Linked DNA regions of Pontibacter akesuensis. The protein of the gene in region 1 interacts with the protein of each later gene in a pairwise test. Links are inferred from orthologs where the notes say so. Each region holds a gene or a part of one and is shown on either strand. Other genes may lie near its edges.

Region 1 (5,739 bases):
ACAACCTGGAGCACGAGGTGCTTCATATTGATGGGGAGCCCGTACCGACGGAGGATGTAATAAAAGTGCAGATTTTGCCAAAAAGCCTGAAGGTTATACTTCCGAAGGAATTACCAGAAAAGCTTTAAGAATAATTTTTAAAATCTCTGTCCAATTTACAGCAACAACTATTTCATTCGTGGTTTTGCAGTTTTAAGCATGCATAGGCAGCAGTTTTCTGAAGGCTACCTGCCCTAGGGAAGTATCCTCTGCAACCGTACGGCACTCCAGCCATGCTTGCCCGTTTGCATAGAAGTTGACCACAAAAAAGCCTAGTGCTTCCAGGGTAAAAGTGGCTTTCCCTCCCTTCTTTACGAATGCGGTTTTGCTGCCTGATCCGCTCACAATGTAGTGGTTGTTCTGCACCTCAAAGTGCTGCAGGTTGTGGTCGTGCCCAGCTACGTAAATGAGGTTGTTGTACCGGTGAAAAATGCGCAGCAGGCGTTTGCGCATCTGCTTATACTTGCGGTGCGACATGTCCTCATATGCTCCGAAAAAGCGCCTGTAAAATGGGTAGACAGAGCCAAAGAGGGGCAGCGGAATGTATATTCGCTTGTGCATGGCCGTGAGCGGGAAGATGTGCTGCTTCACAGTGAACTTACCCCCATGCAAGGCGTTGCTGTAAAGCGGGTGATGCGCTGCGATAAGGACCTGCTGGTGCGTATTTCGTTTCAGAAGTCTGTTCAGTTCCACAAAAAACTCCTCAATATGCGTGTAAGGGCAGTCTTGTTTGTGCCCCAAAGGCTTCTCCCCACGCTGCACGAACCACTGCGTGTTTATCACCACCAGCAGCACGCCATCTGCCAGTTGAATCTCGCTCGGGCCGGGGCAGCCATTTGGTGGGAGGTATACTTCGGGCTCCTGTATTTTCTCCCGCACGTAAAGTTCCTGCCGCAGCATCTGTTCATAACCGCCTGTGCGGCCCTTGAGCCAATCGTGATTGCCGCTGAGCAGGATGCCTTTGCCGGGGTATGCTGCTATACTTTTAATGATGGTGTTGAGCCGAGCCTCGGCGGTAGGCCGGTGGCGGTGTCCCTCTTCGGGTAAACCAATAGGGTAAATGTTATCCCCCAGGAAAACCATGGTACCTTTATCCTGCGCCTCCTGCTGCCATTGGCTCACTAAGTTTATAACTGGGTCAGAGCCGTCAGTAGCCAGAGCACCTACGTCTCCTATCAGCGCCACCGAATGAACCAGTTCTTCTTCAGGCGGGGGAGCAAGCCGCTGCCATCCCACGTCTGATAGGCGGTAAAATGGTTTACGCCTGTATTTGCGCTCCTGCCAATAGGTGAACACAAAAAAGGCGAACAGCAACGTCGGAATAATAACAAGGAAGTACACCAGCATATAGTAGGAACAGCTGTTCGGGGATAAGTTCTAAAAGTTAGGAGGAGTCAGGTTTTTGAAGTGCCCGTTCAGCCGCACACGGTCCTTGAGCTTTTCTGTTTCCCTTACCACCGGCAATACCTGCTGTAGGTGCAGCAAAATAACCTCCTGCCGTTCCTTCTCGCTTCGTAGCTGCAGCAGGGCGTACTCCTGAGCTACATTCAGGCCCAGGTGGTGCGCCACATCGTAACTCTTGAAATCCTCGGGCAAGTCCGCTGAAAATTTGGTGAGGCCAAGGGCCGTATACAATTGCTGCAGCAGCTCCTTTATTTTCATTTTTGTGATGATATCTTCTTCAGCATTGTTCTCCACCAACTCTACCTCTCCACCGGCATAAAGCCTGCCGGGTGCCATGCGGTCGAACCGGAGCAGTTTAAAGATGCCAAGGCCTTTGGTGCGAATATCCATCTCCCCGTTATCATGCTTCTTGTCTATGCTTAGCAGAGCTATCTCGGTGCCGTATAGGCCCACGCCGTTATTGATGTAAGTCGGAATGCCGAAGGTGGTGCCGTTTTCAGCGCATTCCAGCACCAGTTGTTTGTACCGGGGCTCAAATATATGCAGGTTCAGTTTTTCCCCCGGAAACACAACAACACTCAGAGGGAACAAGGGTAGGTATTTGCTCATAGTAATCAGGTATACAGGCGGAAGACAAGGAAAAGTGACAGCCCCCGAAGCTAAATATAAAATATAATTTAAAGATTTACCTTCAATGCTGTGCCGCGGTGCCTTGTTATAAAGTATGCGTACGGGGCTGGGCGCCTAGGGGTGCAATTGCCTGGCAAGAGTAGGAAAATATGCCAAACTCCTTACCTTTGCCACCCTAAGAAGAAGACGGAATAATGGCAAAAAAGAGGTTTGGGCTTCGGGTGGTGTGGCTGCTGGCTATAAAGCTGATGCTAAGCCTATTCCTGATAAGTGTGGTGTGGGTGTTGCTATACCGATGGGTGGCGCCGCCGGCTACCCTGCACATGCTGCAGCGCCGTGCAGAGGCGGCAGCGGCTGGCAAAGAGGAGCCTGAAATAAAGTATAAATTCGTTCGTCTGGAGGACATGTCGGAGCAGTTGCCGTTAGCCGTTGTCGCCTCCGAAGACCAACGGTTCCTGCAACACAGCGGCTTCGATATTGATGCCATCGTAGATGCCTTCAAGCGTAACCGAAAGGGTGGAAATATTCGCGGGGGCAGTACCATCAGCCAGCAGGTGGCCAAAAATGTTTTCCTGTGGCATGGGCGCAGTTATTTTAGAAAAGCGGTAGAGGCTTATTTCACACTGCTGATAGAGGTGCTGTGGGGCAAAGAACGCATCATTGAAGTATACCTGAACATAGCCGAGATGGGCGATGGTGTTTTTGGTGTGGAGGCTGCCTCACAGCGTTACTTCGGCAAACCTGCCAGTGAACTGGGACGGCAGCAGTCAGCCTTGCTGGCGGCCGTATTACCCAACCCGATTAAGTATTCCGCTGCGCGCCCTTCCGGATACGTGCGCACCCGCCGGGGCCGCATTGCCCGTGCCATGCGTCGCCTGGGCGGAACAACTTATATCAAGGAAATCTTACCAGAGAAAGATGAAGAGAAATAAGCTATACTTTCTGCTTGGCCTGGGGCTTGCCTGCGCCACATCCTGCTCTCCAAAGCAGGGGTCACGGGCTTCGGCTAACGCACGACAGGAAGTGCACCAGGTACTCGAGGAGCAGGCACAATGCTGGAGCCGCGGTGATCTGGAGTGCTACATGCAGGGCTATTGGAAATCCGACTCGCTGCTGTTTATTGGCTCCCGCGGGCTTACGTACGGCTGGCAACCCACACTCAACAATTACAAGCGCGGCTACCCTAATACGGCAGCCATGGGCAAGCTGAGTTTTGACCTGAAGGAAACAAGGGCGCTGTCGCCGGAGACGATGCTGGTAGTAGGAAAATGGCACCTGCAGCGCGATGCAGCACAAGGTGACCTGGAAGGGCATTTCTCAGTTATCTTCAAGCGTTTTTCCGAAGGGTGGAAGATCATTGCCGACCATTCCAGCTAAGCCTTTCAGCTACCGCTTATAGGTGACAGAAGCGACCTTCACCGTTTCGGCTACCTTTCCCATCTGAAGCAAAACCGTCTGACCGACTTTTGCACCTATCACCGCGCGGGCAAGCGGGGCAACGAAGGCAATTTTATTTTCCATAATTGAGGCCTCGTCCACGCCTACAATTGTTAAAAGGCGCTTCATGTTTTTCTTGCCTCCGCTAATTGTCTGCAACTCCACCGTGGCTCCAAAGCGAACCTCATCGGAAGGCTGGGTCTGAGGATCAATTACGCGGGCACTTGCCAGCCGCTGCGTCAGCGCACTTAGCTGTGCATTAAGAATGGTTAATTGCCGGGTGCGGTTCGCCTCATCCTCATGGTTTGCCTCTGTCTGCGCCCGTTCTGCCTCTAATAATGCCAGTTCCTCTTTTAGCTGCGTCAGTCCCTGGGGCGTTATATAGTTGGTGGCGCCGGGCGGCAGGGCAGGGCGCTGCGGAATAATGGGCGGCTCGCCTGCGTTGTCTTCTTTTACAAATGCTCTGCTCATACCTGATGTAACGGGGACATTCCTGTGGGGTTCCTGCCTGTGGCTTTGCCGGAGCGGCTCATAGGCCGGGGTTCCCATTCTTCCGCAAGTATGCCATACTCAAAGTTATCGGACCAACCGCTTTTTAATGGCAGTACTTTACGCTTCCGGCCTTCTCTGCTCATACCCACTTTTTCCATTACACGTACAGAACCTGTGTTTGCCACGGCACAGCCGGCCTCTATGCGGTGCAGCTTTAATTCTTCGAATCCGAAGGCAAGTACAGCATCCAACGCCTCTGTGGCGAATCCTTTGCCCCAGTGCGCCACATCTAGTTTATACCATACTTCCGCACGCTTATACTTCTCCCTGCCAACCTTCAGGGCAATCAAACCAATAAACTTTTTTTCATGCGTAATGCTGAAAGTATACTCCGGTTGCCTGTCTTTCTGGGAGGCATTAATCCACTCCTGCAGAATTTGCTTTGTGTGCTCCAAACTTTCCGGAATACCCAGCGTGTTATAGGCATCTGTTTCAGGGAGCGAATGCAGGGCATGAATGGATTCCAGATCAGCCGGTGCAACTAATTTTATTGTGAGTCTTGTGCTTTTGAGCAGGAGCGGCATAAAGTTGAATTAAAGTTATTAGTCAGGAACAGGTCCTATAAGTATGGAAGGAACGGAAACTGACACGAAGTTTACTTTACTAAACTCTATTTATCTCCCAGCCGGTCTATTTCTGCTTCCTGGGCCACCTCTGTCACCTTTTCCTGGAATATGTAACCACAACTGGCGGCATGTGCTGCGGCAGCGGCCGTATCTTTCACCAGCACCATTTCTACTTCGCCCTCCTTTTTGAGCTCATCTGAGATGGTGGTTACGGCTCTTGATTTTTCTTCTATGTTCACATCACGAATGTAAATGGCCATGATACGCCCGGGATGGTTCTTGACCACTTCCCGGTATATTTCCGGATCGGCCTGGCCACTGTCGCCAATAAGTATGAAGTTTAACTGTGGATAGGTGATGAGCACGTTCTCTATTTCCTTGTACTTGTGGCTCATGTGGTCCGACTGCAAGAACTTCTTTTCGTCAATCCCAAAGTCGCGCAGCAGGAGCGGCCCCTGCGGAATGTCATTCAGTTCCAGGAACTGGTACAGCAGGTCGTAGGTGTTCCAGGGGCTGCTGCTTACGTAAAAGAAGGGGTTGTTGCGCTTGCCGTTGCGACCTAGTTGCAGGGCGCGGTAAAACTCTGCCACCCCGTGAAACGGAATGCGGCTGTGCGCATTGTTCAGTAGCACGTTACGGCCGGTCTGCAGCAGGCTGGTGGCACCTGTTCGCACAATGGTGTCGTCTATGTCGGAGATTACCCCATACTCGGCATCGGGTGGCGGCACCAGCACATGTGCCGTTTCGGTTATGTCTGTTTTAAAATTAGGTACGGGAGCCTCCATGAGTTCCAGTTCCAAGGGATGCCAGATATCGTCTAACTGAAGGGGATTGTCAGGCTGCAGGTTCACCACAAAGTATCCTTCTGCATCGGTGGTGATCAGGTGTTCGTGCCCCTGCAGCGTAACCTTCAGTCGTGCATTCGGAATCTCGTCACTCTCAAACCGGCGGAACATGTTCAGCAGGTTTTCCCAGGTGGTGTCGTTTTCCTCTGATTTGGAGATGTTTTTATCCACCAGTACCCTGCCCTTTACATACAGGCGCGTGGGTGTGCCATAACTGCGGTAGGTAACTATCTGCAGCGGCCGGTTCAGGTGGAGCCTGTTCTTTA
Region 2 (3,806 bases), 3.7 Mb from region 1 along the record:
ATTACTAGCTAAAGGAAATTGAGTATGGCTTCAAATGTATTGGTGAAGAAATCAGACTCGCCCCGATTTAATGCGGAGCGGGTGAAGCCAGAGGTGGTACAGGAGCCGCAGAAAAAGAAAAGAGGGTTCAGTCTTTTCGCACTGCTGGACAAGTATACAAATGTCGATGCCTTGTTTGAGGAAGGTGTGCCGCTGCGTTTTATGCCGCGCATCCTCTTTCTGACGGGCATTACGCTTTTCTACATCGGCAACACGCACTTCGCCGAGAAAACCATTCGCAAGATCGATAAAGTAAAAGTGGAGGTGGAAGACCTGCGGGCCGACTATTCTACGCTCAAGTCTGATTATATGGAGGCTAGTAAACAGTCGGAGGTGGCGCGCAACGTGGCGCCGCTTGGCCTGGAAGAAAGCTCAACACCACCTTACCAAGTGATTGTGTCTCCAGATGAATATTAAGAAATCCATAGTTGTCCGCGTTCGTTTGGCATTCCTGTTGGTATGCCTTTTTGCGTGTGCCATCGTGTATAAAGTTATCGCGATTCAGTACCTGGATGGCGAAAAGTGGAAGAGCATCTCCAAAGAGCGCCGCATTTTCTACAAGCCGGTGCACGCCACGCGCGGCAATATCTTTTCCGACAACGGTAGCATTCTGGCTACCTCCCTGCCTTTTTACCGTGTCGCATTTGATCCCACTGTGGCAAAGGCAGAAGTGTTTAACAACGGCGTTGACTCGCTGGCTATGTTGCTTGCGCAATTCTACGGCGACAGGTCAGAGGACTATTACCGCCGCAAGATTAAGAACGCCCGCCATGCCGGCAGAAGGTACATCAGGCTAAACAGCCGCCAGATCAACTACCAGGACAAGAAACTGATGGCCAAGTGGCCCGTGTTCCGCGACGGAAAGAACAAAGGCGGTGTAATTTTCGAGAAAGTAGAGAAGCGCTTCAAGCCGTTCGGCCTGCTGGCCGACCGTACGATCGGCTTTATCAACGAAGATAAAAATGGTGCTGGTTTGGAGTTTAGCTTTAACGGTGATTTAACAGGCGCAGACGGTGAGGCCTTGTTTGAGCGCATTGCGGGCGGCAGCAAACCGATCTACGACGGCACCGAGGTGAAACCGCAGCACGGCTATGACATCAAAACCACCCTGGACATCAACCTGCAGGACGTGGCAGAGAATGCCCTTTATAAGGCGCTGGAGAGAACGAATGCCGAGTATGGTTGCGTGATATTGATGGAGGTCAAAACAGGCGAGATCAAAGCGATCGCAAACCTGGGCAAGACCACCGGCGGCTATATTGAGGACTATAACTACGCGGTAGGAAACCAGGGACGTACCGAGCCCGGCTCCACGTTCAAACTCGCCTCGATGATGGCTTTGTTTGAGCACGCACCTGAGGTAAAGCTAACGGATACAATTGATACCGGCGATGGCCGCTACCGCATCAAGAATACAGTGATGACGGATGCCAAGATAAACGGCTATGGCAAATTGACGGTGCAGCAGGTGTTTGAGAAGTCATCTAATGTGGGTGTTGCCAAACTGATGGAGGCCCATTTCAGCAATGATCAGCAAGCATATATAGATTACCTGAATAAGTTTGGCCTGAACAGCACCCTCGGCTTCCAGATGGAAGGGGAGGCGCGGCCTTACATGAAGGACCCGCGCGACAAGAACTGGTATGGCACCACGCTAACGTCCATGTCCATTGGCTACGAGCTAAAGCTGTCTCCCCTGCAAACGCTGGCTTTTTACAATGCGGTGGCAAACAACGGAGTGAAGATCCAGCCTATAATTGTAAAGGAAATCCGAAAGGCTGATGAAGTACTCCATTCCTACTCCACCCGTGTGCTGGACGACCAGATATGCTCGGAGGCAACGCTGAAAAAGCTGCGCATGATGCTGGAGGGTGTAGTGGCGAACGGTACGGCAAAGAACGTGCTTAGCGCCGACTATAAGATTGCCGGTAAAACAGGCACAGCCCGAAAGGTGAAAAATGGCCGCTACGTGAAGGAGTACTCCACTTCGTTTGCTGGTTACTTTCCAGCTGATAACCCGAAATATTCCTGCATTGTGATCATCGACAGTCCGCGTGGCGTGAACGTGTATGGTGGTGATGTGGCAGCACCGGTGTTTAAGGAACTGGCTGATAAAGCCTACGCACGCGACCTGGCCATGCACAAGCCCATGCACGAGCGCGTGGTGCCGAACAGGGAAAGTATACCGCAGGTGGAGGCAGGCAGCTTCGACGACCTCAGAACAATTTGCAACACCATTGGGGTAAGCACCAGAAACGGAAACCTGGATGACGAGTGGGTGAAAGTGGTGCCGCTGCGTCGCTCCCTGGGCTTTGAAGCTACACCAGTGATGAAGAACACCGTGCCTGATGTACAGGGTATGACGCTTCGCGATGCGCTGTACATCCTGGGTAACCAACACCTGAAGGTGAAAGTGTCTGGTGCCGGCAAACGCGTGAAAGAGCAGTCGCTGGAACCTGGCACTGAGATAAACGAGGAAAAAACGATAACGATTACACTGAGCTAATGCAGCAGCTACAGGATATACTTAAAGGGGTACAGGTACTCAGCAGCCAGGGAATCCTGGAGGTGCAGGTGCAGTCCATTACGTTTGATTCGAGGAAGGTAGGCGAGGGAGTACTTTTTGTGGCGATGCGCGGCGTGCAGGCAGACGGCCATGAGTTTATTCCAAAAGCCGAAGAAGCAAAGGCCGTAGCGATCGTATGTGAAGAGCTTCCGGCGCAACTGCAGCCGGGCATTACCTATGTGCAGGTAAAGAATTCAGGAGAGGCGCTTGGCCAGATGGCTTCGGCTTTCTACGGGCACCCGTCCAAGAAGCTTCAGTTAGTGGGCGTAACCGGCACAAATGGCAAAACTACTTCTGTTACGCTCCTGCACAAGCTGTTTCGTGAGTTGGGCTACCATGTAGGCCTGCTTTCCACGGTGCAGAACCAGATTGACGAGGAAATTATTCCTTCCACACACACCACACCGGATGCTGTGCGACTGAATGAGCTGCTGGCGCAGATGGTGAAAGCAGGTTGCACGCATTGCTTTATGGAGGTGAGCTCGCATGCGATGGTGCAGCAGCGGGTGGCAGGTCTAACGTTTGCCGGCGGGGTGTTTACTAATATCACACACGACCACCTGGATTACCACGGCAGTTTTGATGAGTATATCAAAGCGAAGAAGTCATTCTTTGACATGCTTCCGAAAAGCGCTTTTGCCCTAATTAATGCGGACGACAAGCGCGGACCGGTAATGGTGCAGAACACGAAAGCAGCTGTGCATTACTATGCCTTGCGCAAGGTGGTGGACTTTAAGGCGCGAATCATCGACAACACCATTCAGGGCTTGCACCTGGAGGTGGACGGACAGGAGATTTGGTGTAAACTGATCGGTGCCTTTAACGCTTACAACCTGCTGGGCGCCTATGGCGTGGCCGTTTTGCTGGGCGAAGACAAGATTGAAGCGCTAACGGTGCTTTCCAGCCTCGATTCAGCTGCAGGCCGCTTTGATTACCTAGTTTCGGATGCGCTTATAACGGGTATCGTGGATTATGCGCACACGCCTGATGCGCTGGAGAATGTGCTGAATACGATCCAGCAAATCCGTAACCCGAACCAGAAAGTGATTACGCTGGTGGGCTGTGGTGGCAACCGCGACGCAGCCAAGCGTCCATTGATGGCAGATATTGCCTGCCGCCTAAGCGATAAAGTTATACTTACCTCCGATAATCCGCGCTTCGAAGAGCCGCAGGCGATCTTAGAGGATATGCAGAAAGGCGT

Evidence for each region.
Region 2: the proteins of mtgA (region 1) and A0W33_RS02195 interact in binary tests that used the Escherichia coli proteins (3 or more experiments, as listed by UniProt). The link is inferred for Pontibacter akesuensis from one-to-one orthologs.

Annotation. Positions count from the first base shown.
Region 1 is NZ_CP014766.1:4,275,855-4,281,593, forward strand. What follows is about bases 1,171-4,136. They hold mtgA (monofunctional biosynthetic peptidoglycan transglycosylase), read left to right. Parts: upstream 1,171-2,267; coding sequence 2,268-3,005; downstream 3,006-4,136. Other genes in these bases: A0W33_RS18090 (metallophosphoesterase), read right to left, coding at 1,171-1,386; A0W33_RS18095 (LON peptidase substrate-binding domain-containing protein), read right to left, coding at 1,417-2,052; A0W33_RS18105 (YybH family protein), read left to right, coding at 2,992-3,450; A0W33_RS18110 (GreA/GreB family elongation factor), read right to left, coding at 3,460-3,981; A0W33_RS18115 (GNAT family N-acetyltransferase), read right to left, coding at 3,978-4,136. In the rest of the region: A0W33_RS18085 (diacylglycerol/lipid kinase family protein), read left to right, coding at 1-128; more of A0W33_RS18090, read right to left, coding at 193-1,170; more of A0W33_RS18115, read right to left, coding at 4,137-4,586; A0W33_RS18120 (App1 family protein), read right to left, coding at 4,673-5,739. UniProt on the Escherichia coli protein: Peptidoglycan polymerase that catalyzes glycan chain elongation from lipid-linked precursors. May play a role in peptidoglycan assembly during cell division in collaboration with other cell division proteins.
Region 2 is NZ_CP014766.1:541,570-545,375, reverse strand. The notes cover bases 1-2,995. They hold A0W33_RS02195 (penicillin-binding protein), read left to right. Parts: upstream 1-445; coding sequence 446-2,545; downstream 2,546-2,995. Other genes in these bases: A0W33_RS02190 (UDP-N-acetylmuramoyl-L-alanyl-D-glutamate--2,6-diaminopimelate ligase), read left to right, coding at 2,545-2,995; A0W33_RS02200 (FtsL-like putative cell division protein), read left to right, coding at 25-456. Outside these bases: more of A0W33_RS02190, read left to right, coding at 2,996-3,806. UniProt on the Escherichia coli protein: Essential cell division protein that catalyzes cross-linking of the peptidoglycan cell wall at the division septum. Required for localization of FtsN.